2 regions of the Comamonas sp. 17RB genome follow, and region 2 is predicted to be linked to the other one. Evidence: riboswitches for the same ligand, from Rfam matches in the RefSeq annotation. Region 2 holds a riboswitch; the other holds the start of a gene.

Region 1 (14,590 bases), on a different contig from region 2:
CTGCGCCAGGGTGAGGATATGCACCAGGCAACGCCGCCCTCCGTGGAGCGCGCGGCCTGGCACAAAGTGGCGTGAGGATGGAAATGCTTCAGAAAGACGAGTTGGCCGTGCAGGTGCACCAGGCCGTGACGCTGATTGGCGTGCCCACGGATGTGGGCGCGGGGCGCCTGGGTGCTGCCATGGGGCCGGATGCTCTGCGCGTGGCCCAGCTGGGCCCGGCCTTGGCGCATTTTGGCGTGGATGTGCAGGACATCGGCAATCTGGCCGGTCCACCCAATCCGCGCGGTGCACGCGATGCGCAAGGCCTGCGCAACTACGCCGAATGCCTGGCCTGGAACCAGGCCACGCACGACGCCGTGCTGGCGCAGCTGCAGGCCGGGCGCATGCCCATCATGCTGGGCGGCGACCACACGCTGGCCACCGGGTCCATCAGCGCTGTGGCGCGCCACTGCCGTATGGCGGGCAAGCGCCTGCGCGTGCTGTGGCTGGATGCCCATGCCGACTGCAACCTGCCCGACATCAGCCCCACCGGCAATCTGCACGGCATGCCCGTGGCCAGCCTGTGCGGTCACGGCCCGGCACCGCTGGCCGGCATGGCCGGGTTCACACCTGCGCTGCAGGGGCCAGACATCTGCCAGATCGGCCTGCGCAGCGTGGACGAAGTGGAAAAACGGATGATCCAGCGCCTGGGTCTGGAAGTGTTCGACATGCGTGCCATCGACGAGCAGGGTATGCGCGCCGTGATGCAGCAGGCCCTGGCCGGGCTGGAGGGCCCTGAAGGCGACGATGTGCACCTGCACCTGAGCTTTGATGTGGACTTTCTGGACCCCGACATCGCCCCCGGCACCGGCACCACCGTGCGCGGCGGGCCGAACTACCGCGAAGCCCAGCTGTGCATGGAAATGATTGCCGACACCGGCCGCCTGGCATCGCTGGACATTGTGGAGCTGAACCCGGCGCTGGACATTCGCAACCAGACGGCCGAACTGGTGGTGGATCTGGTGGAAAGCCTGTTCGGCAAGAGCACGCTGGTGCGCTAGTGCAAAGCGGCCCGGGCTAACGTGGTTCCGCTCCGTCGCCATCCCGTCTCACCATCCGCGTTCCGGCATTTCCGGAGCGCTGCCACAGGACGCCGTAGCGGCGTCCTGGGATGTGTGCGGCTCAGCCGCGCCGCTGCAGCCGTTCCGTTCCCAGGTGCAGTGCCAGCTTGGCGTCCAGCGGCAGTGGTTCGCCGTGCAGGCGCGCAGCCAGCAGCTCGCCGCAAAGGATGGACAGCGTCAGCCCGCGTGCGCCCAGGGCGGTAAGCGCCCACAGGCCCGCCAGGTTCTGCCCGGCGGCGTCTGAGTCTGCGCCCGGGGCGGCAGAGCCCGCTGCGTGCGCAGTTCCTACCGGCCCCACTGGTCCCACAATCGGCAGCCGGTCGTGGCTGGCCACCCGCACCCGGCCCCAGGTGGGGCGGCTGCGCGCATCTTGCGGGTCAAACCAGGGGGCCATGGCCGCGCCAGTGGCCGGCAGCAGTGTGGACAGCTTGCCGTGGTTCACCACGTGGGCGGCCGCCTGGTCGGCAGCGGAGATGGGCATGACGGTCACATCGCGCTCGAAGGTGGAGCCCATGACCCAGGTTTCCCCGTGCTGCGGATCGTGCGGCTGCGGAATGTGGGTGACCAGATTGCCATTACCGTTGACCGGGAAGGGCGGCAGGGCGCCGGCGTTGTCTGCGGTGTGTGGCCCCCAGCTGATCTGCCCGCGGATGGGCTGCAGCGCCCACGGTTGCCGGGGTGGCAGCAGCCCTGCCGTGGCGGGGCCGCAGGCCAGTACCGCCAGGTCGGCCTCGGCCAGGATGCGGCCGTCGGCGTCCAGCGCCTGCCAGCGTCCGTCGGCGCTGCGCTGCAGGCGGGCCACCACGGCATGCGCCTGTACACGGATCTGCGGGTGACGCAACTGTGCCTGTACCAGCTGGGCCGGGCGCACCCAGCCGGCTTGCTGGTGCCAGCAGGCCACCGTGTCCCGCGGCAGGCCGGCCTGGGACAGCTGGGTGGCACTGGCGGCGTGGCTCCAGTCGTCACCGGGGCCGCCAGCCCAGCTGGGAGGCAGGCCGGTGCCGCCGTCGGTGCAATGCTCCAGCACGCCGCTGTGGCACCAGTCCGTGCCTTCCTGGCACAGGTCGCGCAGGCGCTGCAGCGTCTGGCGCACCCCATTGCGTGACAGGCGCGAGAGCACGCTGTCGTCGGGCGATACATGGGGGCAGAACAGACCGGCAGGCAGGCCGGAGGCGCCGTCCGCCGGGCCGTCACCGGCCACCAGCACCTGCACCTGCCAGCCGCGCAGCGCCAGGCTGTGGGCGGCGGCACTGCCGGCCAGGCCGGCACCCACCACCAGGGCGGTGCCGGCTTGGGCCACCGGGGATGGGCCGGCCTGGGCGCGCACGCGCGGTTCCCAGGCCGGGTTGAAGCAGGCCTGCAGGTTGTCGCGCTTGGGGGGCACGCCAGGCACCTTGCGCACTTCAAAGCCGCATTGCGCCAACTGGTCGCGCACCGCGCGCGCAATGGTCCAGGTGGCCAGCTGCGTGCCGCGTCGGCAGTGGCGGGCCAGGGCCTTGAGGGTGTGGGCATCCCAGATGCCGGGGTTGGCGCTGGGGCTGAACCCGTCCAGGTAGATGCTGTCGGCCACCGTGGTCTGCTGGCGCAGCATGGCCTGGGCATCGCCAATCCACAGCGTCAGCTGCACGCGGCCGTCTTCAAAGCCCAGGCGGTGCACACCGGGCAGCAGGCCGTGAAAGCGCGCGGCCAGCTGTTCGGCCAGCGGGCGCAGCAGGGGATCGGTGGGGGCAGCGCGCAGCAGGTCGGCGGCGCTGACCGGGTAGGCCTCGACCGAGGTGAAATGCAGCATGCGCGGGCGCTGCGGATCGGCCTTCCAGGCAGCCCAGGTCACCAGAAAGTTCAGGCCCATGCCAAAGCCGGTCTCCAGCACGCGCCACTGTGCCTGGTCGGCCCAGGCCGCTGGCAGGCCACAGCCTGCCAGAAACACCTGGCGCGCCTGGTTCAGTCCCCCGAGTTCGCTGTGGTAGCGGTCCTCAAAACGGGGGCTGTAAGGAGTGCCATCGGGCAGCCAGGCAATCGGTTCGGACATGGGGCAGGACAAGGTTCAGAGGAGTGGGACGAGGGCGCGCCCGGGCCGATACGGCCCAGGGCCTGCCGGGCAGGGCGGCCGCCGTGCCACAGGGATCCGCTCAGTCCCAGCGTTGCTGGTAGGAAAACGTGGGCAGCCGCCAGTGAAAGCGGATGGCCGCCAGTCGGAACAGCAGCCCGCCTGCAAAGCACACCAGGGTGCTGATGTTGGGGCCGACATCCAGCGCGCGCAGGCCCAGGAACAGCAGGCAGACGGCCAGGGACACGCTGGCATACAGCTCGCGGCGGAAGACCACCGGCACCTGGTTGCACAGCACGTCGCGCAGAATGCCGCCGCTGATGCCGGTGATCATACCGGCCATCACCACCACCACGCCGGGGTAGCCCAGCTCCAGCGCCACATTGCAGCCGATCAGCGAGAAGGCGATCAGGCCCATGGCGTCCAGCAGCAGGAACACCTGCTTGAGGTGGATCATGTAGCGTGCCACCACCGTGGTCAGCAGGCCGGCGGAAATCACCAGGTACACGTATTCGGGGTGCTGCGTCCAGCCAATGGGGTAGTGGCCCAGCACCATGTCGCGGATGGTGCCGCCACCCAGTGCCGTGACGAAGGCGATCACCACCACACCAAAGATGTCCATGTTGCGGCGGCCTGCCGCCAGTGCGCCGGACATGGCTTCGGCCGTGATGGCGATCAGGTAGATCACCAGCATGACGGTGAGGTTGGACAGCTGGAACGATTCCAGCAGGGAAACAGATGGAAGCATGGCGGACCCATACGTGAAAAAACCAGGCATGGATGCTGTCCATGGCCTGGTGCGCCTCTCCCGCTGTCCTTTGTACCTGAGAGTTGCGTGCGCGCAGCCCGGTGCGGCGGCACTTGCCCCTTCGGTGAGCCGGGCCGGGTGGCACGGGCTGCTCTCCAGTTGGCGAATCTTTGCTGCGGTACGTCGGCCTGAGCGATTATGGGAGTTTGCGCCTTCGGCGGAGGCCGGCTGTACAGCTGCCTCGCTCTCCCGCAGAAAGCGGCGATTCTAGGCGCTTTTGCGCAGCGCAGGGGCTGCAAGGGCGTTGGTGCGGGGGAGGCAGCTTGCGGGCTGCGGGCAAAAGAAAGCCCCAGGGACTGGCGCGCTGGGGCGGGTCTTCACGCAGTGCCCACAGCACTGCGTGGGTACGCTGCAATTACTGCGCGCTGGGGGGCGGCACAAAGCCGGCTGCGGCATCGGCGCCGGCACCGAAGAAGTGGTTTTCCATCTGGCGGGCCAGGTATTGGCGGGCGCGGGCATCGGCCAGGTTCAGGCGGTTTTCGTTGACCAGCATGGTCTGGTGCTTGAGCCAGTCGGCCCAGGCTTGCTTGCTCACGCTTTCGAAAATGCGCTTGCCCAGCTCGCCGGGGTAGGGCGGAAAGTCCAGGCCTTCAGCGTCTTGGCCGAGCTTGATGCAGTGAACGGTACGTGCCATGGGGGAAATCCTGTCTACGGATGTTTTGGTAATAACAAACTGAAATCTTATTGGTTTCAGTTTTGAGGGTGGCATTCCAGAATGCACAGCAACGGAGCGAGAAGCCGTTTGACAACGCAACCAGAATCACCGAGACCCTCAATGACAAATCGCCGCCACTTTATCAAGTTTCCCCTGCTTGCCAGCCTTTTGACCGGCTTGACCCTCGGCGCTCTGCCGGCTCTCCCCGCACTGGCCCAGCAGCAGGTGACGCTGCTGAATGTCTCCTACGACCCGACGCGCGAGCTGTATGTGCAATACAACCAGGCCTTCGCCAAGTACTGGAAGGCCAAGGCCGGTCAGGATGTGACGATCAAGCAGTCGCACGGCGGATCGGGCAAGCAGGCCCGCTCGGTGATCGACGGCCTGGATGCCGACGTGGTGACCCTGGGCCTGGCGCCGGACGTGGATGCCCTGGTCAAGCACGGCGGCCTGGTGGCGGCCGACTGGCAAAAGCGCCTGCCGCACAACTCGGCGCCTTACACCTCGACCATCATCTTCCTGGTCAAGAAGGGCAACCCCAAGGGCATCAAGGACTGGGATGACCTGATCAAGCCCGGCGTGTCGGTGATCACCCCCAACCCCAAGACGTCGGCGGGCGCCCAGTGGAACTACCTGGCCGCCTGGGAATACGGCAAGCGCAAGTTCGGCGGCGAAGCCGGCGCCAAGGACTATGTGAAGAAGGTCTACGGCAATGTGCCCGTGCTGGACACCGGCGCGCGTGGCTCCACCATCACCTTTGCCCAGCGCAATGTGGGCGATGTGCTGCTGGCCTGGGAAAACGAAGCTTTCCTGGTGCTCAAGGAGTTCGGTGCAGAGAAGTTCCAGATCGTGGTGCCTTCCGTCAGCATCGTGGCTGAACCCACCGTCTCCGTGGTGGACAAGAACGCCGACAAGAAGGGCACCCGCGCCGTGGCCGAGGAGTACCTGAAGTACCTGTACTCGGACGAAGGCCAGGACATCGCCGGCAAGAACTACTACCGTCCCACCTCGGAAAAGGCGCGGGCCAAATACGCCGCCCAGTTCCCGAAGCTGGATCTGTTCACCATCGACCAGGCCTTTGGCGGCTGGTCCAATGCCGGCAAGCACTTTGTGGATGGCGGCAGCTTCGATCAGATCTACACCAAGAAGTAAGCACCACGCGGCGGGGCGGCGCACGTCACCCTGCTGCACTCAACCAAGGAGCCTGCCATGCAAGCACAGCCTGCCTACCAGCCATATTTGAAGAGCAATCTCGCCCCGCGCGGCAAGGCGCCGCAGGAGCAGGTGCGCCAGCTGTTGCTGGTCACCGCCCGGCAATGGGGGGTGCGGGCCATGGCACAGCAGGCGGCAGCAGTGGCACGGCCCTGCTGGCAGGCAGGTTGAGCCTGCCCGCTCCCACATCGCGTTCGTAGGGGTTGATGCCTTGTTCTTCCGAAAGGAAGGCAAGGCTTTTTTGCATGGGGCCTGCAGACAGGCGGTTGCGCAGGCATTTTGCGTGCGCCTTCTATTGCACTGCAGCAGATTTTGGTGGCGCAGAAAGTGTGCAGGACTGGAAACACCTTGCACTTCACCGTTCTGTAAACGAAAAAATACGAACCGGAGCGCGGCAGATGCGTGAAAGCGGCGTGCCAAAAAATAAAGCCTGCAGCGCAAACTGCAGGCTTTTAAAAAAGAAACTGATTGAAGTTGAACTCGCTTTGAATAAGCTTGGTGATGGCCATCCAAGCTCGTTCTCGCATAGGTTCCAAACCGCAGGGCCTGCACGGTCTACCAATCGGACTCTCCCCCCTCTCGGAATCCCATGAATATTGCACACTGCGATTTGGAGCCTGAATATTAACCGATTTCTTCCCATAGAATTTCTATATGTCAGGGTAATGAAAAATCTCTGATGAAAAGCAACAAACCGTGCTGAGTTAAGCAAACCGTCAGTTTGGCGTGAGCGCGGTGTGCAATATGCGCTGCGCCAATGCAGGGGGCGTGAAACTGCCGGCGCATTATCGGTGCGGCCTGGGCGGGCAGCGCCTGCGGCCACCCAGGAGCCGCCCTGTGGCACCGGGGCGCGTCCGGGCCGTATAGGGGGCTTGGCCCCTCGCGCTGTGCACCTTGGAAGGCGCCCGAGCGCAAAGGGGCGGGGAATGCCGGTTACGCCATGGTCATCAGGCTGGCATTGCCGCCGGCGGCGGCGGTGTTCACGCTGACAGCGCGCTCCAGTAGCAGGCGTTCCAGCGGTACCGGCGCCGTGGCGTCGGCCAGGTGGCAGCAGCCCACCAGCGGTCCGCTGCGCTGGGCCAGGCCCTGCAGCAGGCTTTGCAGGCTGGCGCTGCTGCCTTGGTGCAAGACCACATCCACTTCGGTCTGGGCCAGGGCGCTGTCGTCCACCAGTTGCACGCGGGTCTGCACGGCTTCTGGCAGGCGGCTGTGCAGCAGCGCATGCTGGCTGCTCCACAGTGCCTGGCTGTCCACTGCCAGCACCGCGGCCAGCTGGCGCAGCAGGGCGATGTCGCTGTCGGCCTGGCAGAGCACCTGGGCACGCGGCAGCAGCTGGTAGGTGTTGCGTTCACCGGTGGAGCCGGGCAGGGCATAGCGCAGGCCTGCTGGCGATTGCGCGGGCAGTTCCTGGCCGTAGGCGTGCACGGCTTCCAATGCCGGCTGCAAGGCCGACCAGCGGGACAGGGCATGCAGGGCTTCGGGCTGCTGGACGCTGTCGATGGCCGGGCTGCAGGCGCGCTCCAGCAGGGGGCGCAGACGGCCGGGGTGGCGGGCCAGCAGGCGCAGCAGGTACAGCGGGCCACCGGCCTTGGGGCCCGTGCCCGACAGGCCTTCGCCGCCAAAGGGCTGCACGCCCACCACGGCACCCACCATATTGCGGTTCACATACAGATTGCCGGCATGGGCGCGCGCCAGCACAGCCTCCACGGTTTCGTCGATGCGGGTGTGCAGGCCCTGGGTCAGGCCATAGCCGGTGGCGGCTATCTGGTCCAGCAACTGGGGCAGCCGGTCACGGCGGTAGCGCAGTACATGCAGCACGGGACCGAAGACTTCGCGCTGCAGCTCGCTGATGGCGTCAATCTCGATCAGCGTGGGTGCCACGAACGTGCCGTTGTCATCCACCGCCGGCGACAGCGGTGCCTGCGTGGTGCGGTGGCCCTTGGCCTGCATGGCGGCAATATGCTGGCGGATGCCGGCCTGCGCTTCGGCGTCGATCACCGGGCCCACATCGGTGCACAGCGCGGCGGGGTTGCCGCTGGCCAGCTCCTGCATGGCACCGCGCAGCATTTCCAGCACGCGGGGGGCAGCGTCTTCCTGGACGCACAGCACGCGCAGGGCCGAGCAGCGCTGGCCGGCACTGTCAAAGGCGCTGCTCAGCACATCCCCCACCACCTGCTCGACCAGCGCGGAGGAGTCTACGATCATGGCGTTCTGGCCGCCGGTTTCGGCAATCAGCACCACCGGTTGGCCGTCCGTGCGCAGGCGCCGGGCCACGCTGCGCTGCAGCAGGCGCGCCACCTCGGTGGAGCCGGTGAACAGCACGCCTTGCACGCGGGCATCCGCCACCAGGGTGGCGCCCACGCTCTCGCCGGCGCCGGGCAGCAGTTGCAGCGCTGGCGCAGGGATGCCGGATTGCAGCATCAGCTGCGTGGCCAGGTGGGCGACCAGCGGGGTCTGTTCGGCCGGTTTGGCCAGCACGGTGTTGCCTGCGGCCAGGGCTGCTGCAATCTGGCCGGTGAAGATGGCCAGCGGAAAGTTCCAGGGGCTGATGCACACCACCGGGCCCAGCGGAATGTGGGTGGCGTTGGAGAAATCACGCTGGACCTGGGCGGCGTAGTAGCGCAGAAAGTCCACGGCCTCGCGTACCTCGGCCACGGCATTGGCCGAGGTCTTGCCGGCCTCGCGCTGCAGCAGGGCGATGAACTGGGGCAGCTGTGCCTCATAGGCGTCGGCGCAGGCCTGCAGCAGGCGGGCGCGCTCGGTGGTGGCGGTGCGGGCCCAGTCGGCGGCGCCGGCATGGGCGGCCTGCAGTGCCTGCTCCACGTCCGGCAACGTGGCATCACGCACCGTACCCAGCGGGTCGCCGTGGTCGGCCGGGTTGCGCACGGCCACGGGCAGGGGCGCGGCGTCGGCCCCTTGGGAGGCGGACGGCGCCGTATCGGCAGGCGGGGCCAGCAGCGGCTGGGCATGCCAGCTGGCGCCCAGTGCCTGCTCCATGGCGGCTTGCAGTTCGGGCAGCACGGTGTCGCTGCTCAGATCCAGGCCCCGCGAATTGGCGCGTTGCGGGCCGTAGAGCTGGCCGGGCAGGGGAATGCGCGGGTGGTGTGCGCCCACGCTGCCTTCGTGGATGGCGGATTGGTCCACGACGGTGACGGGGGAAACCGCCAGTTCGTGCAGCGACAGCAGGGGGTCGGCAATGCGGTGTACGAACGAGCTGTTGGCGCCGTTTTCCAGCAGGCGGCGCACCAGGTAGGCCAGCAGCGTTTCGTGTGTGCCGACCGGGGCGTAGATGCGGCAGGGGCGACCCAGCGGGCCCACCACCTGTTCGTACAGCGATTCGCCCATGCCGTGCAGGCACTGGAATTCATACTGACCGCGCTGGTAGCTGGCGGGTTCGGCCATCTGGTAGATGCTGGCCAGGGTCTGCGCGTTGTGGGTGGCGAACTGGGGGTAGACCGCGTCCGGTGCCGCCAGCAGCTTGCGTGCGCATGCCAGGTAGGACACATCGGTGTGCACCTTGCGGGTGTAGACCGGGTAGTCGGTCAGGCCGTCGATCTGGGCGCGCTTGATCTCGCTGTCCCAGTAGGCGCCCTTGACCAGGCGGACCATCAGCCGGTGGCCGGTGCGGCGTGCCAGGTCAACCACATGGTCGATCACGAACGGGCAGCGCTTCTGGTAGGCCTGAATGACAAAGCCCAGGCCGTTCCAGCCTGCCAGCGACGGGGCCAGGCACAGGGCCTCCAGCAGGTCGAGGGAAATCTCCAGGCGGTCGGCCTCTTCCGCATCGATGTTCATGCCGATGTCGTACTGGCGGGCCAGTTCGGCCAGCTGCAGCACGCGTGGCAGCAGCTCGGCCATCACACGGGCGTACTGTGCGCGGCTGTAGCGCGGATGCAGGGCGCTGAGCTTGATGGAGATGCCCGGCCCTTCATAGATGCCGCGCCCGGCCGATGCCTTGCCGATGGCGTGGATGGCATCCACGTAGGACTGCATATAGCGCGCTGCATCGTCCTCGGTCAGTGCGGCTTCGCCCAGCATGTCATAGGAATAGCGAAAGCCCTGCGCTTCCAGGCGGCGGGCGTTGTTCAGTGCCTCGCCAATGGTCTCGCCGGTCACAAACTGCTCGCCCATCATGCGCATGGCCATGTCCACGCCTTTGCGCACCAGGGGCTCGCCGCCCTTGGAGGTGAGCTTGGCCAGTGCCGTGCCCAGGCTGCCTTCGCTGTGCGTGGCGACCAGCTTGCCCGTCAACAGCAGGCCCCAGGCCGCGGCATTGACGAACAGCGAGGGGCTTTTGCCCAGGTGGCTTTGCCAGTCGCCGTCGCGGATCTTGTCGCGGATCAGGGCATCGCGGGTGGCGCTGTCGGGAATGCGCAGCAGCGCTTCGGCCAGGCACATCAGTGCAATGCCTTCCTGGCTGGAGAGGGAGAATTCCTGCAGCAAACCCTGCACCAGCCCGCTTTTGCCGCTGCCGGCCTTGCGTGCGCGCAGCTGCTGGGCCAGCTGTAGCGCCATGTCCTGCACCGCCTGGGCGGTGGCGGCGGGCAGACGGGCCTGCTCCAGCAGCGGGGCCACGGCCTGGGGCTCGGGAATGCGGCAGGCGGCAGTGATGGCAGCACGCAAAGGCGTGGCAGGGGCCGGACCGGTCGCAAAATGGCGAACCGCATCGACGGTGGTCATGGCAGAAACAGCGCCGGCAGGCAGGGGGCTGGACATGGAAGGCTCCCAGAGAACTGGATGGTTAATGAATTGCGCGATGATTTCCGAAAATGTGACGAATAAAATTCTGAAAAATGACAGACGCAACGAACAATTCACCAAGCGATGCCGATGAAGGCCTGCAGCAGGACAGCGGCCTGGACCGCATCGACCGGCGCATTCTTGCCATCCTGCAGGACGATGGCCGCATCTCCAACCTGAAATTGGCCGAACGCGTGGCCCTGTCGCCCACTGCCGTGCTGGCCCGTGTGCAGCGCCTGACGCGCGAGAAGTTCATCCTGGGCTACGAAGCCCGGCTGAACCCCCAGAAGCTGGGCGTGGGCATGCTGGTGTTTGTGGAAGTGCTGCTGGACCGCACCACACCCAATGTCTTCGATGAATTCAAAGCCGCCGTGCAGGTGCATCCCGAGGTGATGGAATGCCATATGGTGGCCGGCGGCTTTGACTACCTGCTCAAGACCCGCATGGCCGACATGCACGCCTACCGCGCATTTGCAGGCCGCGTGCTGTGGCAGCTGCCCGGCGTGCGCGAGACGCGGACCTATGCGGTGATGGAAGAGGTCAAGGACGAGGCACGGCTGCCGATGCGCTGAGCGGTGGCAGACCGTGGTCCTGCTACGGGTTGGACAGGCATGCAAAGGCATGCATGAGGCGGGGGGGGGCTGGTGGGGCCGGCCTCTCCTGTTTCTCTTGCGTCCACTGCCCCTCGCAACCTCAGCCCCACAACCCGGGCTTGTTCACCATCAGGTAGTAGGTTCCGGCCATGGCGATAAAAGCCGGGTAGCCCAGTGCTTCCCAGCGGCGCTGGTACTGGTGGTACAGCGGCGGCAGTGCACGGGCCTGTGCATCGGCCTGTACGGTCAGCCGGGCAAGGGCTGCCATGCGGATCTGCAGCCACACCACAGGCAGCCAGCAGATACCGGCCAGCACATACAGGCCCAGCGACATTGCCAGCCAGGGCGTGCTCAGCGGCCAGCCGGCCATCTGCGCCATGGCGATGCCGGTGGCAGGCTGGATGAAGATGCAGGGCGTGGTGAACCACCAGTCCGCGCGCACCACCAGCCGGCTGACCACGGCCTGGGCCGCCACCGAGCCGCTGCGGTTGGCAAAGAACATATAGAAGGCCGAGCCCAGGCCGGTGCCCACCAGCAGCACGCTGGAGAGGATGTGCAGGGTCTTGAGCAGCAGATAGGTGTTCACAGGCAATCCTGGGTGTGGGTTGGTGCAGCGTGGGAAGGCTGGACACGGCGGCAAGTGGGTGAGGGCGCGGATGCCGTGGCCGGGATGGCTGCTGCCGGTGCATGGGCCGACCACAGCACCCACAGCGCGGCAACAATGGGCAGATTCTTGAGCAACGGACCCAGCGGGTGCAGCCACAGCGCGGGTTGCAGCACGGTGCCGACCACGGTCATGGCGGCCATCAGGGCCAGCGCGGCGGCGTAGGCGGCGCGGCCAGGGTGCCACAGGCCGCGCAGCAGCCACAGGCCTACGGCCAGGTCGGCCAGCAGACCGCTCCAGATCACACCGGTTTGCCAGGCCGGGCTGGTGATGCCGGCGTCCTGCAGCAGGCGGGCACCGGCATGCTGCAGGCCTGACCAGCCGGCATCGTCCAGTGCGCTGGCGATGGCCGTGCCCAGCCAGACCAGCACCAGGCTGGCGTGCAGGGCGCGCAATGCCGGCAGCAAGGGGGAGGTCGCAGCAGAAGCCATGTCGGGGCGGTTCATGCGTGCCGCTTGCCGGGTTGCGGCAGCGTGGCGTACAGGGCGTCGGGGGCCACCGGGGGGCGGCCCAGCAGCGCGGGCAGGGTGGCCGGGTCACAGACATTGGGCGTCTGCAGCATGGCCAGTGTGTCGCTGCACCAGGGCATGCTGGGAATGTGGTCACCTACGCGGGCGCCCGCCACGGCCAGCCATTGGGGCAGGCGGCCCACGGCGGCGGGGGACAGTCCCATCTGTGCGCGCAGGCCGGCCACCAGAGCGCCCAGGGCCAGCGGCTGCGGGCCGCCGATTTCGACCAGGCCTGTGGGTGTGTCCTGCGTAGCCAGCCGGGCCAGCACGGCGGCCAGGTCGCGCACAGCCACGGGCTGGATGGTGCTGTCCTGCACGGCTGGCGGCAGCAGCAGGGCGGGCATGCGAGCGAGGTTCAGAAACAGCGCGGAGCTGGCGCCACCGGCGCCAAAGATGATGCTGGGGCGTACCACCACACCGTGCAGTGCGCCCTGGCTGGTCAGGGCCAGCAGATGTTCGTCCGCCCTGCGTTTGGTGGTGGCGTAGGGGGTGTCGCTGGCGGCCACACCCAAGGCCGAAACCTGCACCACCCGTCGCACTCCGGCCTGCACGCAGGCGTCGAACAGGGCGATGGGGGCATCGGCATGCAAGGCCTGCAGCGGCTGGCCGGGCATGTCGCGCAGCGCCCCCACGGCGTTGACCACGGCATCCATGCCCTGCAGGTGGGCCAGCCAGTCTGCCGCCGTGGTGGTGTGGACAAAGTTCAGCGCCGGATCGGAATGGCGGCTGCGGACCACCGGATCGTGGCCTGCATCGGCCAGCGCGCTGACGATATGGCGGCCCAGAAAGCCATTGCCGCCGCAGACGAGGATGCGCATACCGACTCCTTTCGTGGTGTGAAGATTGATTTCCGTTTTGACAGAAATTTCAAATGAGTTGCCTGGTGTCTCTGTGGTCTGTGGTCCCTGGCGCTGGCGCAGCCTGTGGCGCCATCGTGCAGCGGTGCAGGGGCGGTGCCATCTCAGCCCCTGACAAAGCGTTGGACGCTGGCGCCCAGCCGCAAGATCTTGTCCAGCGTGGCCGGGGACAGGCGCAGCATTTCGTCCGTCCACACGCCCATGGACTCCATCAGCCGCAGTGTTTCGTGCACGCGGTCCTGCGCGTCGGGCGATTCCTGTTCAAAGCCGGGCGCGGCGATCAGCTCGCGCAGCATCTGGCTGGTGGGGTCGAACTCGCGCTGCTTGCGCTCGCGCACGATGGTGCGCAGCAGCTCCCACACATCGGCCGAGGTTTCAAAGTATTCGCGCCGGTCGCCGGTGCGGCGACTGGTGCGCACCAAGTTCCAGGCCAGCAGCTCTTTGAGGCTGTTGCTGACGTTGGAGCGCGCGGCGCCCAGGGTGTCGCACAGCTCGTCGGCGTTCAGCGGGCGACCATGGAAGAACAGCAGGGCATGGATCTGGGCCACGGTGCGGTTCACGCCCCAGGCGGCCCCCATATCACCCCAGTGGCGGACAAAGCGTTCGGCGATGGGACTCAGTTGCATGGAGGCAGTGTGGTGTTGGTTGAAATTTCTGTCAATAGAGAAATTTCATTTTTTGATGTCTGGCGTAACCGCATGTACAGGCAGCCCATGTGCCGATGTCCTGTGTATGGAGCGGCGCGGAAGGAAATTTCTTTCTCTTGTGAAATCAGGTGTGCCGGCATGGGCTGTCGCCGAACGCCCATCGCAGCGGCCAGATGCGCAGGGGACGGATGCGGGTTCGCAACGCACGGCATCGGTGGCGGCGGTCCTGCGCCGCTGCTGTGGTATCGCTGTGGTGTTGCTGATGCAGGCGTTTCCCGCGCCAGCGCAAGGTACTCGGAGCCTGAGACAATCGGGCCACCATGAGTGACCAGAACGACAAGATTTCCCCCGATACCGAGTACGCCGCCATGCCCGCCGCCGACCCCAACCTGCCCGAGGGCTGGCTGGAAGTGGTGTCCATGGACATGGAGGCCAAGGGCGTGGCCCGCAAGCCCGACGGCAAGGTGGTGTTCATTGACGGCGCCCTGCCGACCGAGCTGGTCACGGCCAATGTGCATCGCAAAAAGAATAACTGGGAAGCCGCCAGCCTGCGCGAGATCCACCGCGAATCCGCACAGCGCGTGAAGCCCGGCTGCCCCAATGCCGGCCTGCACGAAGGTGCCTGCGGCGGCTGCAAGATGCAGCACATGCATGTGGCTGCCCAGGTGGCCGTCAAGCAGCGCGTGCTGGAAGACAATCTGTGGCATCTGGGCAAGGTGAAGCCTGAAACCCTGTTGCGCCCCATCGAAGGCCCGACC
Region 2 (14,590 bases):
GGCTTCGACCTGGCGGATTTCCTCGCGGATGGCGATCATCGCGGCGATGAAACGGTCGATCTCGGCCAGCGGCTCGCTCTCGGTGGGCTCCACCATCAGCGTGTTGGCCACCGGGAAGGACAGTGTGGGGGCGTGGAAGCCGTAGTCGATCAGGCGCTTGGCCACGTCTTCGGCCATCACGCCGCTGGTGTCCTTCAGGCCGCGCAGGTCCAGGATGCACTCGTGCGCCACATGGCCGTTGGCCGAGGCGTACAGCGTGGGGAAATGGTCCTTGAGGCGGGCGCTGATGTAGTTGGCGCTGAGGATGGCGGTTTCCGTGGCCGCCTGCAGGCCTGCGGCGCCCATCATGCGGATGTACATCCAGCTGATGGGCAGCACGGCCGCGTTGCCCAGGGGGGCGGCACTGACCGCGCCGACCTGGCCGGCAACGCCGCCTGCGGCGTGACCGGGCAGGAAAGGCACCAGGTCTTCCACCACACAGACCGGGCCCACGCCGGGGCCGCCACCGCCGTGGGGGATGCAGAAGGTCTTGTGCAGGTTCAGGTGGCTCACGTCGCCGCCGAATTCGCCGGGGGCGGCCACGCCGACCAGGGCGTTCATGTTGGCGCCGTCCACGTAGACGCGGCCGCCGTGGCGGTGCACCAGGGCGCAGAGTTCCTTCACCTGGGTCTCAAACACGCCGTGCGTGCTGGGGTAGGTGATCATCACGCAGGCCAGGTTGGCGCTGTGCTGCTCGCACTTGGCCTGCAGGTCGGCCAGATCGACGTTGCCGTTGTCATCGCACTTGGTGACCACCACCTGCATGCCCACCATCTGGGCGCTGGCGGGGTTGGTGCCATGGGCGCTGCTGGGGATCAGGCAGATGTTGCGATGGGCTTCGCCGCGTGCGGCGTGGAAGCCCTTGATGGCCAGCAGGCCGGCGTATTCGCCCTGGCTGCCGGCATTGGGCTGCAGGCTGACGCCGGCGTAGCCCGTGGCTTCGCACAGCCACTGGCGCAGCTGGGCATCCAGCTGGGCGTAGCCCTGCAGCTGGTCGGCCGGGGCAAAGGGGTGGATGTGGGCGAACTCCGGCCAGGTGATGGGGATCATCTCGCTGGTGGCGTTGAGCTTCATGGTGCACGAGCCCAGCGGGATCATGCTGCGGTCCAGCGCCAGGTCCTTGTCGCTGAGGCTGCGGATGTAGCGCAGCATGGCGGTTTCGGAGTGGTGGGTGTTGAACACCGGGTGGGTCAGGTAGCTGCTGCGGCGCTGCAGGCCCTCGGGGATCAGCGAGGGCGCGCCTTCGTCCATGGCTTCGACCGTGGGCAGGGCCTGGCCGTCCTGGGCGAAGATGCTCCACAGCAGTTCCACATCGGCGCGGGTGCTGGTTTCATCCAGGCTGATGCACAGGTATTCGTTCCAGGCCTTGCGCAGGTTGGCGCCACGGGCCACGGCGCGGGCGGCGATGGCATCGGTGGCGCCCTGGGTGTGCAGCGCGATGGTGTCGAAGGCCGTGCCGTGGTGGTGACTGGCATAGCCCATCTGGGTCAGACCGCGGCTGAGGATGGCCGTGAGGCGGGCCACGCGGCGGGCGATGCGCGCCAGGCCTTGCGGGCCGTGGTAGACGGCGTACATGCTGGCGATGACCGCCGGCAGCACCTGGGCCGTACAGATGTTGGAGGTGGCTTTCTCGCGGCGGATGTGCTGTTCGCGGGTCTGCAGCGCCAGGCGGTAGGCGGGCTTGCCGTGCACGTCCACGCTCACGCCGACCAGGCGGCCGGGCAGGGAGCGCTTGAATTCGTCGCGGCAGGCCATGAAGGCAGCGTGCGGGCCGCCCGCGCCCATGGGCATGCCAAAGCGCTGGGTGCTGCCGACCACGATGTCGGCGCCCATTTCGCCGGGCGACGTCAGCAGGGTCAGGGCCAGCAGGTCGGTGGCGAAGATGGCCGCAGCCTGCTGGGCGTGGATAGCCTGGACATCGGCCTTCCAGTCCGCGATCCAGCCGCTGCTGGCGGGGTACTGGATCAGCGCGGCGAAGAAGCCATCCGCCAGTGCAGCGTCCCACTCCTCCTTGGAGTTGGCCACCACCACGGCGATGCCCAGCGGCGCAGCGCGGGTCTGCACCACCTCGATGGTCTGCGGGTGGGTGTCGCCCGCCACCACGAAGCGGTTGCTCTTCGATTTGACGGAACGCTTGGCCAGCGTCATGGCTTCGGCGGCGGCCGTGGCCTCGTCCAGCATGGACGCGTTGGCGATGGGCATGCCGGTCAGGTCGGTGACCATGGTCTGGAAGTTGACCAGCGCCTCCATGCGGCCTTGGGAGATTTCGGCCTGGTAGGGCGTGTAGGCCGTGTACCAGGCAGGGTTCTCCAGGATGTTGCGCAGGATCACGCCCGGCGTGTGGGTGCCGTAGTAGCCCTGGCCGATGAAGCTTTTGAGCACGCGGTTCTGGCCCGCCAGTGCCTTCAGCTCTGCCAGCGCCTCGGCCTCGGTCACCGCGGCCGGCAGCTGCATGGCGCGGCTGCGGCGGATGGCCTTGGGCACGATGGAGTCGATCAGCGCGGCGCGCGAGGCTTCGCCGATCACGCTGAGCATGTGCGCTTCATCCTGCGCGTCGATGCCGATATGGCGGGGCAGGAATTCGCTGTGGTTTTCCAGGGCGTGGAGCGATTCCACAGGGGCGGGGGCAGACATCAGCATGGAGGGGACCTATCTCAAAAGCTGGGGCGGTACGGCTGCGGGCTGGGCGTCAGGCGCCGGCCGCGAAGCTGTCGTAGGCGGTCTTGTCCATCAGGGCATCGAGTTGCGATGCATCGGACAGCTTGACCTTGAAGAACCAGCCGGCACCCAGCGGGTCGCTGTTGGCCAGGGAGGGGTCGTCGCGCAGGGCTTCGTTGACTTCGACGATCTCGCCGCTCACGGGCATGTAGACGTCGGCCGCGGCCTTGACGGATTCGACCACGCCGGCCACTTCGCCTTCATTGAAGGTGGTGCCCACGGCGGGCAGGTCGACGAACACCACATCGCCCAGCGCGTCCTGCGCGTGGACGGTGATGCCGACCACGGCGGCGTTGGTGTCGGCGGTGTTGATCCACTCGTGCTCTTTGGAAAACTTGATGCTCATGGGAAGCTCCGTTGGGTAAGTTTCTGAAAAAAAGGCTGGTGCAGGCGGTGCACACAGTGTTTGGGACAGGTCTGGCAGCACTGTAGCGGCCTTGGCGCCTGCACCTGGGCTTGGCGGTGCTTTTTTATGGTGCGGGGCCTGGCAGGCGCGCAGGCGGCAGAGCGTTCAGCCGCGGTGGTAGCGCGCGGGCACAAACGGGGTGGCCGCGACCTTCATGGGCACCGGCTTGCCGCGCACCATGGCGAACAGTTCCGTGCCTTCTGCGGTGTAGTCGGGCTGCACATAGCCCAGGGCCACGGGCTGGTTCAGGCTGGGGCTGAGCAGGCCACTGGTGATGTAGCCGACCTGCTGGCCGTCCATGTTCTCGAGCACGGCGGGCTCGCGCACCGGCACGCGCTCGGTGGCGATCAGGCCCACGCGCTTGCGTTGCAGCAGCGCCGGGTTGTCCAGCTGGGCCAGCACGGTGTCGGCGCCCAGGAAGCCGCCTGCGCGGGCCCCGCCGGTGCGGCGCACCTTCTGGATGGCCCAGGTGAGGGCGGCTTCCACCGGGGTGGTCTTGTCGTCCATGTCGTTGCCGTACAGGCACAGGCCGGCTTCCAGGCGCAGCGAATTGCGTGCGCCCAGGCCGACGGGTTCCACCTCGGGCTGGGCCAGCAGCTTGCGGGCCAGGGCTTCGGCCTGGGTGCCGGGCACGGAGATTTCAAAGCCGTCTTCGCCGGTGTAGCCGCTGCGCGTGACGTAGCAGGCAATGCCGTCGATCTGCACCGCCATGCCGGTCATGAACACCAGGCCCAGCACCTCGGGGGCCAGGCGGCCCAGGGCTGCGGCGGCCTGCGGGCCTTGCAGGGCCAGCAGGGCCTGTTCGGGCATGGGAATCACCTGGCAGCGGCTGCCGATGTGCTGCTGGATGTGGGCGATGTCCGCCACCTTGCAGGCGCCGTTGACGATGAGGAACAGGTCGTCGCCACGGTTGACGAACATCAGGTCGTCGAGGATGCCGCCCTGGGCGTTCAGCAGCAGGCCGTAGCGTTGCTTGTGCAGGCCCAGGCCTTGTACGTCGATGGGCAGCAGGGTTTCCAGTGCGGCGGCGGCGTCGGGGCCCACCAGGCGCAGCTGGCCCATGTGGGAGACGTCGAACAGGCCGGCGGCGTCGCGGGTGTGGCGGTGTTCGGCCATCAGGCCGCTGGGGTATTGCACCGGCATGGCGTAGCCGGCAAAGGGAACCATGCGTGCGCCGAGTTCCAGGTGCAGGGCGTACAGCGGGGTGGTCAGCAGGTCGGTGGTGGCAGCGGTCATGGTGTCGCAGAGCAAAGCAAAAGAAATGCCGGCGGCCTGCGCCGCCTGCGCTTTGCCCTGTTGTCCGCTTTACCTGAGAGATTCACCCGCACCTTCCAGGCGTGGGGCTTGCTCCTTCGGTGGACGGGGTGGTGTCACCCGCGCCTCTCTCCAACAAGGTACGCCCGCGGTCGATGCGGCGGGCGGCTGCCAGTCCTTTTGCCTGAGCGTTCGGGGTTGCCCCTGCGCCTTCGGCGGCGCCGCTGGGCCTGCTGGCCGGGCGCGCTCTCCTGACGAATCCGCGCAGTATATCCGGCCCGATGGGCGGTGCCTACCGAGATGCATATGCATAGATGCAAACGATCTGAGGCGCTGCCTATACTCGTCTACCAATTTCGATGGTTTCAAGGAGACGAAGTTGGTCGACACACAGTTTTCCCCTGCGGGCGCAGCCCCTGTCCCGGCACCGCGTGCGGCGCTGACCCTGGGCGACACGCTGGCCTGGCCGGCGCGCTATCTGCCGCGCAAGGAGGCGCTGGTGGTGTCGGACGCGCAGGGCCGCCGCGCCTGGACCTATGCCGAGCTGGATGCCGAGGTGAACCGCCACGCCCACGGCCTGCAGCAGCTGGGCATTGGCCAGGGCGATGTGGTGGCGGCCTTTCTGTACAACACGCCGGCCTTTGTGTTCACCTTGCTGGCGACGGCGCGCCTGGGCGCCATCTTCAACCCCATCAACTACCGGCTGGCCGCGCAGGAGCTGGCGTTCATCCTGCAGGACGGCAGTGCCAAGGCCCTGGTGTTCGAGGATGAGGGCGCTGCCGTGGTCGAAAAGGCCAGGCTGCTGGTGCCCCAGGTGCAGCACTGGATCCACGCCGACCCGGGCGCTGCACCGGCCTTTGCCACGGCGCAGCTGGCCGCGCTGGCGGACGGCCAGCCCGCCACGCCGGTGGGCGTGCAGGTGGACGAGGATGCACCCTGCATTCTGATGTACACCAGCGGCACCACCGGCCGCCCCAAGGGCGTGCTGCACACCCACCGCAGCAAGCTGGCGCACAACGCCATGATGCACCAGGTGATGCAGTTCCGCCGCGAGGATGTGGGCCTGTCGGTGGCCCCGCTGAACCACACGGCCGAGCTGCACACCAGCTTTCTGCCGCGCCTGCAGGTGGGCGCCACCCAGGTGCTGCAGCGCCGCTTCGATGCGGCCGATGCGCTGCGCCTGGTGGAGGCGGAAAAAGTCACCTTCTTCTTTGCCGCGCCGACCATGGTCACCATGCTATTGAACGACGCGAGCCTGGGGCAGCGCGATCTGTCGTCGCTGCGCCTGGTGGAGTACGGCGGGGCTTCGATGGCGCCGCACTTGATCCGCGAATGGACGCGCCAGGTGGGCTCGGGCCTGGTGCAGGTCTTCGGCACCACCGAAATGGGTCCGTGCATGTCGGTGCTGTATCCGCATGAGCAGCTCAGCCATGCCGGCTCGGCCGGCCTGCCGTCGCTGAACCACGATCTGGTGGTGGCGCGGGTGCGCGAGGACGGCGCTGCCACCGACCCGGCCGATGCCTGCGCGGTGGGCGAAGTGGGCGAGATCCTGGTGCGCGGCCCCTGCATGATGGCCGGCTACCTGAACCGCCCGGAGGCCAATGCCAAGGCGCTGGCCCATGGCTGGTACCACACCGGCGATCTGGGGCACCTGGACGCCGACGGCTATCTGTGGATCCGCGACCGCATCGACTACATGATCAATTCGGGGGCGGAGAACGTCTACCCGCGCGAGGTGGAAGATGCCCTGGTGGAGCATGCCGAGGTGCTGGAAGCGGCCGTGGTGGGCGAGAAGGACGCACGCTGGGGCCAGGTGGTGGCCGCCTATGTGGTGGCCAAGCCAGGCGCGGCGGTGACGGCGGCGGTGCTGGACGCCTTTCTGATGCAGGGCGATCGCCTGGCCAGCTACAAGCGCCCGCGCAGCTACCACTTTGTCGACAGCCTGCCCAAGACCACCAGCGGCAAGATCCAGAAGCATCTGCTGCGCCAGCCGGACCTGTGCGCAGCCTGAGGGCCTCACTGCGTTGAGGGGCTGAGGCCGCAGGGCCAGGCCCCGGTCGCATTCCCAGGCAAGCCCCAAGGCAAGCCCCTGTCTGCCGCCGAGGACGGCGCGGACAGGGGCTTGCCTGTTTCTGGCCGGGGCACATGCCCGGGCGGCGGGCAGGTCCGCCGGGAAGGCTTGGCGTCGCTCAGCGGTCGGGCCGCCCGGATGGCGTTTTCCGGGCGTGCGTGCCGGGCCTGGCTAGGCCGACTTGACGATAGGCCAGGCCATGGCGGCAATCTGCAGCAGGCCGCGCGCAGAGGTGCCATCTCTGGCCTGTATGGACATGCCTTGGAGCAGGGCGTTCAGGGCCAGGCCAAGGCCCTCCACATCCGCGGTGGGTGGCAGCTCACCTTCTGCCACCGCTTTTTGCAGGCGGGCCTGAAAACGGGCCTGTGCCCGCAGGCGCAACTGCTTGAGTGTGTCATCGACGTCCTTGCTGCCCGCAGACACATTGGTCGTCCCCAGGACCACCATGCAGCCACAGGGGGCGTCTTGCGAGGAGAGGATGCCTGCCGCCTGCGCAAAGAATTGGGTCACCGCAGGTTCGATGCCGGCTTGTGCGTCGAACGCATCCCAGGCGGCATCCCAGTAGACCGCTTCGTAGTGGTCGACTGCTTCCAGAAACAGCTTGGCCTTGTTGCCGAAAGCCGCGTACATGCTTGGCGCGCTGATGGACATGGCGGCACACAGGTCCGCGATGCTCGCGGGCTCGTAGCCCTGCCGCCAGAACACGCCCAGCGCGCTGTGCAAGGCCTGCGCACGATCAAACCCACGGGGGCGGCCCCGCGCGGTGGAACTGGCTGCAACTTCTTCCATGGCTGAATTTTCGCACCTTGAAACACCCATTGGGTGATAGGGGTATGCAATTCAATAATGGTCACTATAGAATAAAAATCAATCTGTAGTGATCGTTATACAAATAGTCTTTCGCTCGCCAGATCGCTGCCCGAAAGAGGGCAGTGCGCCTGCATCAGGCTCCTCCATTCCACCTCGGCAATGACCGGCCTCCGCAGAGAGGCTGTGTCTGCCCACCCAAAGCTCTACATGTCCGCACTATTTACCCCTCTGCAGCTGCGCGAGATCACCATCAAGAACCGGCTCACCATTTCGCCCATGTGCCAGTACGCGGCCACCGATGGTTTTGCCAACAGCTACCACACCGTCCAGTACGGCCGTTTTGCGCTGGGCGGCTTCGGGCTCGTCATGGTGGAGGCCACGGCGGTCAGCGCCGAAGGCCGCATCACGCATGGCGACCTGGGACTGTGGTCTGACGCGCACATCCCGGGCCTGTCCGCCATCGCCAGCTTTCTGAAGCAGTACGGGGCCACGCCGGCGATCCAGCTCGGGCATGCCGGCCCCAAGGCCAGCATGCAGCGTCCCTACTACGGCGATGGCCCGCTCAATGCATCGGACTTCGAACGGGGCGACCTGCCTTGGCCTGTGGTCTCTGCGAGCGCACAGCCGGTCGACGAGGGCTGGCTGGTGCCTGAGGCGCTGGATGCCCATGGACTTGCGCGCATCAGGCAAGCCTTTGTGGATGCGGCCAAGCGCACGCATGCCGCAGGCTTTGACGTCATCGAGCTGCACTGCGCACATGGCTACCTGCTGAATTCATTCCTGTCTCCGCTGACGAACCAGCGCACGGACGCCTATGGCGGCACGCTGGAGAACCGCATGCGTCTGCCGCTGGAAATTGCCCAGGCGCTGCGCGACTTCTGGCCGCAGGAAAAGCCCATGTTTGTGCGCATCTCGGCAGTGGACAGCAGCAAGCAAGGGGTGTCGGTGGAGGACAGCGTGCAATTCGCCAAGGCGCTGGCCGGGATGGGTGTGGACGTGGTGGACTGTTCGACCGGAGGGATTGGCCGCACCTATGACTACGAAAGCGGGTACGGCTACCAGGTGCAGTATGCCAAGCGCATCAAGGCGGAGACCGCCATCAAGACCATGGCGGTGGGCATGATCGTGGCCCCGCAGCAAGCCGAGGCCATTGTGGCCGGCGGCGAGGCCGACCTGGTCGCCATCGGCCGGCAGGCGCTGCAGAACCCGAACTTCGCACACGAAGCGGAGCAGGCCCTCGGCGCTGTGGATGCGAGCGCGCCATTCAACAGCTGGCCCCGGCAGGTGGGGTGGTGGCTCAACGGCCGTCAGCGCAAGATTGCGCAGATTGGCGAATGGCAGCCTGCCGCCGAGACGGTTTAAGCACGGCGAACTCCACCGCTGCGGGTGATGCCTGCGCGGTGGGAGAGATGCTGGTGCGGGGCCGTGCAGGATGGCCGGCAAGCTGCACCGCACAGCATCCTGTGTCCCTCCCCAAGGGCTGCCGCATGGCAGCCCTTTTTGCAGCCGGGTTGGCGCGTGCTGCATGCCGGTGCACTGGCGAGCAGGCATGTGCAGCCCGGTGGTGGGCAGGCCAGCCATTCCCGGGCATAAAAAAACGCGGCCGAAGCCGCGTTTTTTTCGGGGCGCAGGTGCCGGCCAGCGGCACCGTGCAGGGTGCTTACTGCACCTTGGCCTTGGCGCGCAGACCGTCCTGGAACTGCATCAGCTTTTGCTGTTCCAGTTGCTGGGCGATCTGGGGCTTGACGTCGTCCAGCGCAGGCAGTTGGGCCTGGCGGGTTTCGATCACGCGGATCACGTGCCAGCCGAACTGGGTCTTGACCGGGGCGCTGGTCATTTCGCCCTTGTTCAGCTTGAGCATGGCTTCGCTGAATTCGGGCACGTAGTTGCCGGGGTTGGACCAGCCCAGGTCGCCGCCTTGGGCGCCGGATCCGGGGTCCTTCGATTCCTTCTTGGCGATGTCTTCGAACTTCTTGCCGCCGTTCACTTCGGCAATGATGGCCTTGGCGCGGTCTTCGGAGTCCACCAGGATGTGGGCGGCGTGGTATTCCTTGCCTTCGTTGGCAGCGGCGAACTTGTCGTATTCGGCCTTGATTTCGGCGTCGGTGACGGGGTTCTTCTTCTGGAAGTCGGCGAACAGTTCGCGGATCAGAATGGTCTCGCGGGCCAGTTCCATCTGCTGGCGGTATTCGGGCGAAGCAGCCAGGCCGCGGCGGCCGGCTTCCTGCAGGAAGATTTCGCGGGCGATCACTTCTTCCTTGATCTGCTCATCCATTTCTGCCGGCACGGGGCGGCCGGAGCGCTCCAGCTGTTGCTTCAGAACGTCTGCGCGCGCCTTGGGCACAGGCTTGCCGTTGACGATGGCCAGGTTCTGGGCGGTTGCCGAGAAGGCCATCGTGCCCAACAGGGCGGCTGCCACAAGGCTGGACAAGAGCTGTTTTTTCATGCGGGATCCAAAAAGGAAAATAGGTGAGCCCACCGGCCAGCAGGGCAGCGGGACTTGAACAGAGGGTTGCTGGCGCTTACAACACTTCGATCGCCAGGGCATGCAGGCCCTGGTCGATGAAATCTTGCAAGGAATCATACACAAGCCTATGGCGTGCAACGCGCGGTTTGCCGTCAAACAGCGGGCTGGCCACGCGCACCCGGAAATGGGTGCCAAAGCCGGTGCCGTTGGCGCCGGCGTGACCGGCGTGCTGGTGGCTTTCGTCGATCACTTCGAGCTGCGTCGGGGACAGCACTTCGCGCAGCCGCGCTTCCAGGGCGGCTGCCGTGATGGGCAGGGCGCTCATGGCTGGCGGTCCTGGGTCTGTTGGGCGTCGGCGCCGGGCAGGGCCGCGTCGTCGCCGCCGGCTTCCTTCATGTGGCGGCTCAGGTACACGGCCTGGGCCAGCACGAACACCATCATCAGCCCCATGCCGCCAAACAGCTTGAAGTTGACCCAGGTGTCGGTGTCGAAGTTGTAGGCCACCCAGAGGTTGAGTACGCCCATGACGGCGAAGAAGCCGGTCCAGCTCCAGTTCATGGTGCGCCAGGCCGCTTCAGGCAGCTGCATCTGGGCGCCCATCAGGCTTTTGAGCAGGTTCTTCTTGAAGAACAGCTGGCCGACCAGCAGGGCACCGCCCATCAGCCAGTACAGCACCGTGGGCTTCCATTTGATGAAATTCTCGTCGTGCGCCAGCAGCGTGGCGCCGCCGAACAGCACGATCACGCCCAGGCTGACCCATTGCATGGGTTCCACCCTGCCGGTCTTGTAGCGCAGATAGCCGATCTGCAGCACGGTGGCGATGATGGCCACCGCGGTGGCGGTGTAGATGCCCCAGACCTTGTAGGCCACAAAGAACAGGATGATGGGGAAGAAATCGAGCAGAAATTTCATGTAACGGTGCGGACAGCCACTGCGGGCCGGGTGCGAAAGAACGCAGCATGCCATATCCGAAAAACCCCGCAGACAAGGGTTGCTGACGGGGTGGCGGGTTCCGGACGGGCGGCAGGGGGCGCGGGCGGACCGCCACCGGGGTTGGGGGGCGGCCTGCTGGTGCTGGCTGCCTCCCGTTGACACCGGCATGCGGGCGCGCGTGGGTGGCTTAGCTGTGGCCGCCCTGGGCCTGGCGGTGGCCGCCGTCGGTGCGACTGGGTGTGTCGTCGGGCGAGGTGGGCGCGGCCACCGGGGCCGGCTCCTGGCTGCCGTTGTCGACCACGCCGGTGGGGCTGGGGGGCGGGGCGTCGCCCAGGAAGTCCAGCGAGGCGGAATTCATGCAGTAGCGCAGGCCGGTGGGCAGCGGGCCGTCTTCAAACACATGGCCCAGGTGGGCGCCGCAGCGGCTGCACACGGTTTCGGTGCGCACCATGCCGTGGCTGCGGTCCACGATCTCGGTGATGGCGCCGGGCACGGCCTTCCAGAAGCTGGGCCAGCCGCAGCCGGCGTCGAACTTGGTGTCGGAGTCGAACAGCTTGGCGCCGCAGCAGACGCAGTGGTAGCTGCCATCGGCCCAGTACTGCTCGTATTTGCCGGTAAAGGCGCGTTCGGTGGCCGCGTGGCGGGTGACTTCAAAGGCCACCGGTTCGGCGTGCTTGGACTGCAGTAGGGCCTGCCACTCGGCGCTGGTCTTCTGGATGGGGTAGGTCATGAGGAGCAACTGATGGAGATGGAGGAAGCCCAGTCGGGCGGGAAGCCGGCCCAGTCATTGTGCGCCGGGTGGGCGTCGTACGGTGCGGCCAGCACGGCCTGCAATTGTTGCAGCACGCCGGTGTCGCTGGCCTGGGCGGCACGGATGGCGGTTTCGCCCAGGTGGTTGCGCAGCACAAAACGGGGGTTGGCCCGCTGCATGGCCGCTGCATCCGGCGTGCCGCCGGAAGCCGCCAGCAGTGCCAGGTAGGAGGGCAGCCAGCGCTGCCAGGCCGCGCCGTCCACCAACAGATCCTGCACCGCATCGTACTGCCCTTTGGCGGCGGCATCGGTCAAACGGCGCCAGAAGATGGGGTAGTCCACTTTTTCCGCGGCCAGCAGCTGCAGCAGCTGGCCCACCACGGGCGTGGCGGGGTCGGCCTCTTCGGGTGTGGTGGCGGCGGTGCCGGTCTGCGCCAGGGCCGGCAGGCCCAGCTTGCGGCGCATCAGCGCGGCAAAGGCGGCGGAGAAGTGCGGGCGGTAGGCCTCGATGGCGGCGACGGTGGTGTCTTCTTCACCGATCAGCGGGTGCAGCGCCTGGCCCAGGCAGAACAGGTTCCAGTACGCCACCTGCGGCTGCTGGCGGAATGCGTAGCGGCCCTGGGTGTCGCTGTGGTTGCAGATGTGGTCGGGATCGAACCCGTCCAGAAACTGGAACGGACCGTAGTCGATGGTCAGGCCCAGGATGGACATGTTGTCGGTGTTCATCACGCCGTGGCAAAAGCCCACGGCCTGCCAGTGGGCCAGCAGCTCGGCCGTGCGCTCGGCCACGGTGCGCAGCAGGGCGGCGTAGGGGTTGCCGGGCGCGGTGCGGCAGGCGGGGTAGTAGCGGTCGATCACATAGTCGGCCAGCTGGCGCAGCTCGGCCTCCTGGCCGCGTGCGGCAAAGTGTTCGAAGTGACCGAAGCGGATGAAGCTGGGCGCGACGCGGCAGACCACGGCGGCGGTTTCCACCTCTTCGCGGTAGATGGAGGCCGGGCTGCCAGTCAGGCTGAGTGCGCGCGTGGTGGGGATGCCCAGGGCGTGCATGGCTTCGCTGCACAGAAACTCGCGGATGGACGAGCGCAGCACGGCCCGCCCGTCGCCCCGGCGCGAATACGGCGTGCGGCCCGCGCCCTTGAGCTGCAGCTCCCAGCCGGGGACGGCGGGGGCGGCTGCGCCCGCGGCGTCCATGACGGTGCCTGCGGTGGCTTCGGTCGTGTCGGCGGTTGCGTTCGGCGCCTCACCCAACACTTCACCCAGAACGATCGCACGGCCGTCGCCCAGCTGGCCGGCCCACACGCCGAACTGGTGGCCGCTGTAGACGGTGGCATAGGGCTGGCTGCCGGGCAGCAGGCGGTTGCCGGTCAGCACCTGGGCGGCCTGCTCGGTCTGCCACCAGCCGGCCGGAATGCCCAGCTGGGCGGCCAGGTCGGGGCTGTGGGCCAGCAGCTGGGGCGTGGGCAGGGGCGTGGGCTCCAGCCGGGTCAGAAAAGCGGGGCCCAGGCGGGCAAAGCCCTGGGGGTTCCAGGTGGGTTGCCAGCGGGCGGTGGCGGCAGGGGCCGGGGATGCGTCGGAAGGCGCGGAAGCAGGTGCATGCATGCGGCTTATTGTTGGCCCAGGCGCTTGCCCTTGCAGCCGGCGGGGCAAGCGCCGCACGCCCTGGCGCACAGCCGCGCGGCGCCGTGCGTCACCCAGGTGTCAGGCTGGCATGCTGGAAAGCACGGAAAGTCGCCCAAACGGCCCTGGGCTACGATGTGCAGCGAGTCCAGAACAAAACCACCGGCACCGACCGGATCCAAGGAGTAGACCCCGTATGCAAGGTTTGATGCAGGATCAGCAGCTGCTGATTTCGTCGCTGATTGAATTTGCCAACCGCTTCCACGGCGACGCCGAAATCGTCTCGCGCCGCGTGGAGGGCGACATCCACCGCTACACCTACCGCGACCTGACGGCCCGCGCCAAGCAGCTGGCCAATACGCTGGACGGCCTGAAGCTGGCCCACGGCGACCGCGTGGCATCGCTGGCCTGGAACGGCTACCGCCACATGGAGATGTACTACGGCGTCAGCGGCTCGGGCCGGGTGCTGCACACCATCAACCCGCGCCTGCACCCCGAGCAGATTGCCTGGATCGTCAACCACGCCGAAGACCAGGTGCTGTGCTTTGACACCAGCTTTCTGCCGCTGATCCAGGCGGTGCACGCCAAGTGCCCCACGGTGCGCCAGTGGGTGGCGCTGTGCGATGCCGACAAGCTGCCGGTCGACAGCGGCATTCCCGGCCTGGTCAGCTACGAGGCCTGGATTGCCGGTCAGTCCAAGAACTACCGCTGGCCACAGCTGGACGAGAACACCGCCTCCAGCATGTGCTACACCAGCGGCACCACCGGCAACCCCAAGGCGGTGCTGTACAGCCACCGCTCCAGCGTGCTGCACGCCTACGGCGCGGCACTGCCCGATGTGATGAGCCTGTCGGCGCGCGATGCCGTGCTGCCCGTGGTGCCCATGTTCCACGTCAACGCCTGGGGCCTGCCGTATTCGGCGGCGCTGACCGGCGCCAAGGTGGTCTTCCCCGGCCCGGCGCTGGACGGCAAGTCGCTGTACGAGCTGATCGAGGCCGAAGGCGTGACCTTTGCCGCCGGCGTGCCCACCGTCTGGCAGATGCTGCTGACCCATATGCAGCAGGGCGGCCTGAAGTTCAGCCACCTCAACCGCACGGTGATCGGCGGCTCGGCCTGCCCGCCGGCCATGATCGACACCTTCGAGGACACCTATGGCGTGCGCGTGCTGCACGCCTGGGGCATGACCGAGATGAGCCCGCTGGGCACGCTGGGCACGCTCAAGAACAAGCACCTGGCGCTGCCCAAGGAGCAGCAGCGCAAGATCCTGCAGAAGCAGGGCCGTCCCATCTACGGTGTGGACATGCGCATCGTGGACAGCGACGGCCGGGACCAGCCCTGGGACGGCAAGGCCTGCGGCGACCTGCTGGTGCGCGGGCCGTGGATTCTGGACACCTACTACAAGGGCGCCAGCCCCCTGGTCAAGGACGAGGAAGGGCGCGGCTGGTTCCCCACCGGCGACGTGGCCACCATCGACCTCGATGGCTATATGCAGATCACCGACCGCACCAAGGATGTGATCAAGTCC

The links. A riboswitch is a leader RNA that binds a small molecule or an ion and turns the genes downstream of it on or off. The one in region 2 is predicted to bind glycine.
Region 1: it holds a riboswitch for glycine, as region 2 does, so the genes downstream of both, QM470_RS07230 (trimeric intracellular cation channel family protein) here and gcvT (glycine cleavage system aminomethyltransferase GcvT) in region 2, are expected to answer to the same signal.

The regions. Positions count from the first base shown of each region.
Region 1 covers NZ_JASHHY010000003.1:198,493-213,082, reverse strand. The annotation lists gene ocd (ornithine cyclodeaminase) at 1-75, shown strand, start outside; gene rocF (arginase) at 84-1,040, shown strand; gene mnmC (bifunctional tRNA (5-methylaminomethyl-2-thiouridine)(34)-methyltransferase MnmC2/FAD-dependent 5-carboxymethylaminomethyl-2-thiouridine(34) oxidoreductase MnmC1) at 1,162-3,129, opposite strand; gene QM470_RS07230 (trimeric intracellular cation channel family protein) at 3,230-3,895, opposite strand; glycine riboswitch at 4,062-4,157, opposite strand; gene QM470_RS07225 (oxidative damage protection protein) at 4,311-4,589, opposite strand; gene QM470_RS07220 (sulfate ABC transporter substrate-binding protein) at 4,731-5,762, shown strand; gene QM470_RS07215 (hypothetical protein) at 5,820-5,993, shown strand; gene putA (trifunctional transcriptional regulator/proline dehydrogenase/L-glutamate gamma-semialdehyde dehydrogenase) at 6,756-10,538, opposite strand; gene QM470_RS07205 (Lrp/AsnC ligand binding domain-containing protein) at 10,616-11,134, shown strand; gene QM470_RS07200 (DUF2269 family protein) at 11,256-11,741, opposite strand; partial or broken gene QM470_RS07195 (DoxX-like family protein) at 11,846-12,250, opposite strand; gene QM470_RS07190 (NAD-dependent epimerase/dehydratase family protein) at 12,262-13,146, opposite strand; gene QM470_RS07185 (GbsR/MarR family transcriptional regulator) at 13,290-13,811, opposite strand; gene rlmD (23S rRNA (uracil(1939)-C(5))-methyltransferase RlmD) at 14,201-14,590, shown strand, end outside.
Region 2 covers NZ_JASHHY010000001.1:406,169-420,758, reverse strand. The annotation lists gene gcvP (aminomethyl-transferring glycine dehydrogenase) at 1-2,679, opposite strand, end outside; gene gcvH (glycine cleavage system protein GcvH) at 2,729-3,103, opposite strand; gene gcvT (glycine cleavage system aminomethyltransferase GcvT) at 3,269-4,399, opposite strand; glycine riboswitch at 4,450-4,563, opposite strand; glycine riboswitch at 4,589-4,677, opposite strand; gene QM470_RS01700 (fatty acid--CoA ligase) at 4,857-6,428, shown strand; gene QM470_RS01695 (TetR/AcrR family transcriptional regulator) at 6,660-7,277, opposite strand; gene QM470_RS01690 (NADH:flavin oxidoreductase/NADH oxidase) at 7,506-8,660, shown strand; gene QM470_RS01685 (peptidylprolyl isomerase) at 8,959-9,744, opposite strand; gene QM470_RS01680 (BolA family protein) at 9,821-10,090, opposite strand; gene QM470_RS01675 (septation protein A) at 10,087-10,677, opposite strand; partial or broken gene msrB (peptide-methionine (R)-S-oxide reductase MsrB) at 11,024-11,428, opposite strand; gene QM470_RS01665 (protein adenylyltransferase SelO) at 11,425-13,047, opposite strand; gene QM470_RS01660 (3-(methylthio)propionyl-CoA ligase) at 13,262-14,590, shown strand, end outside.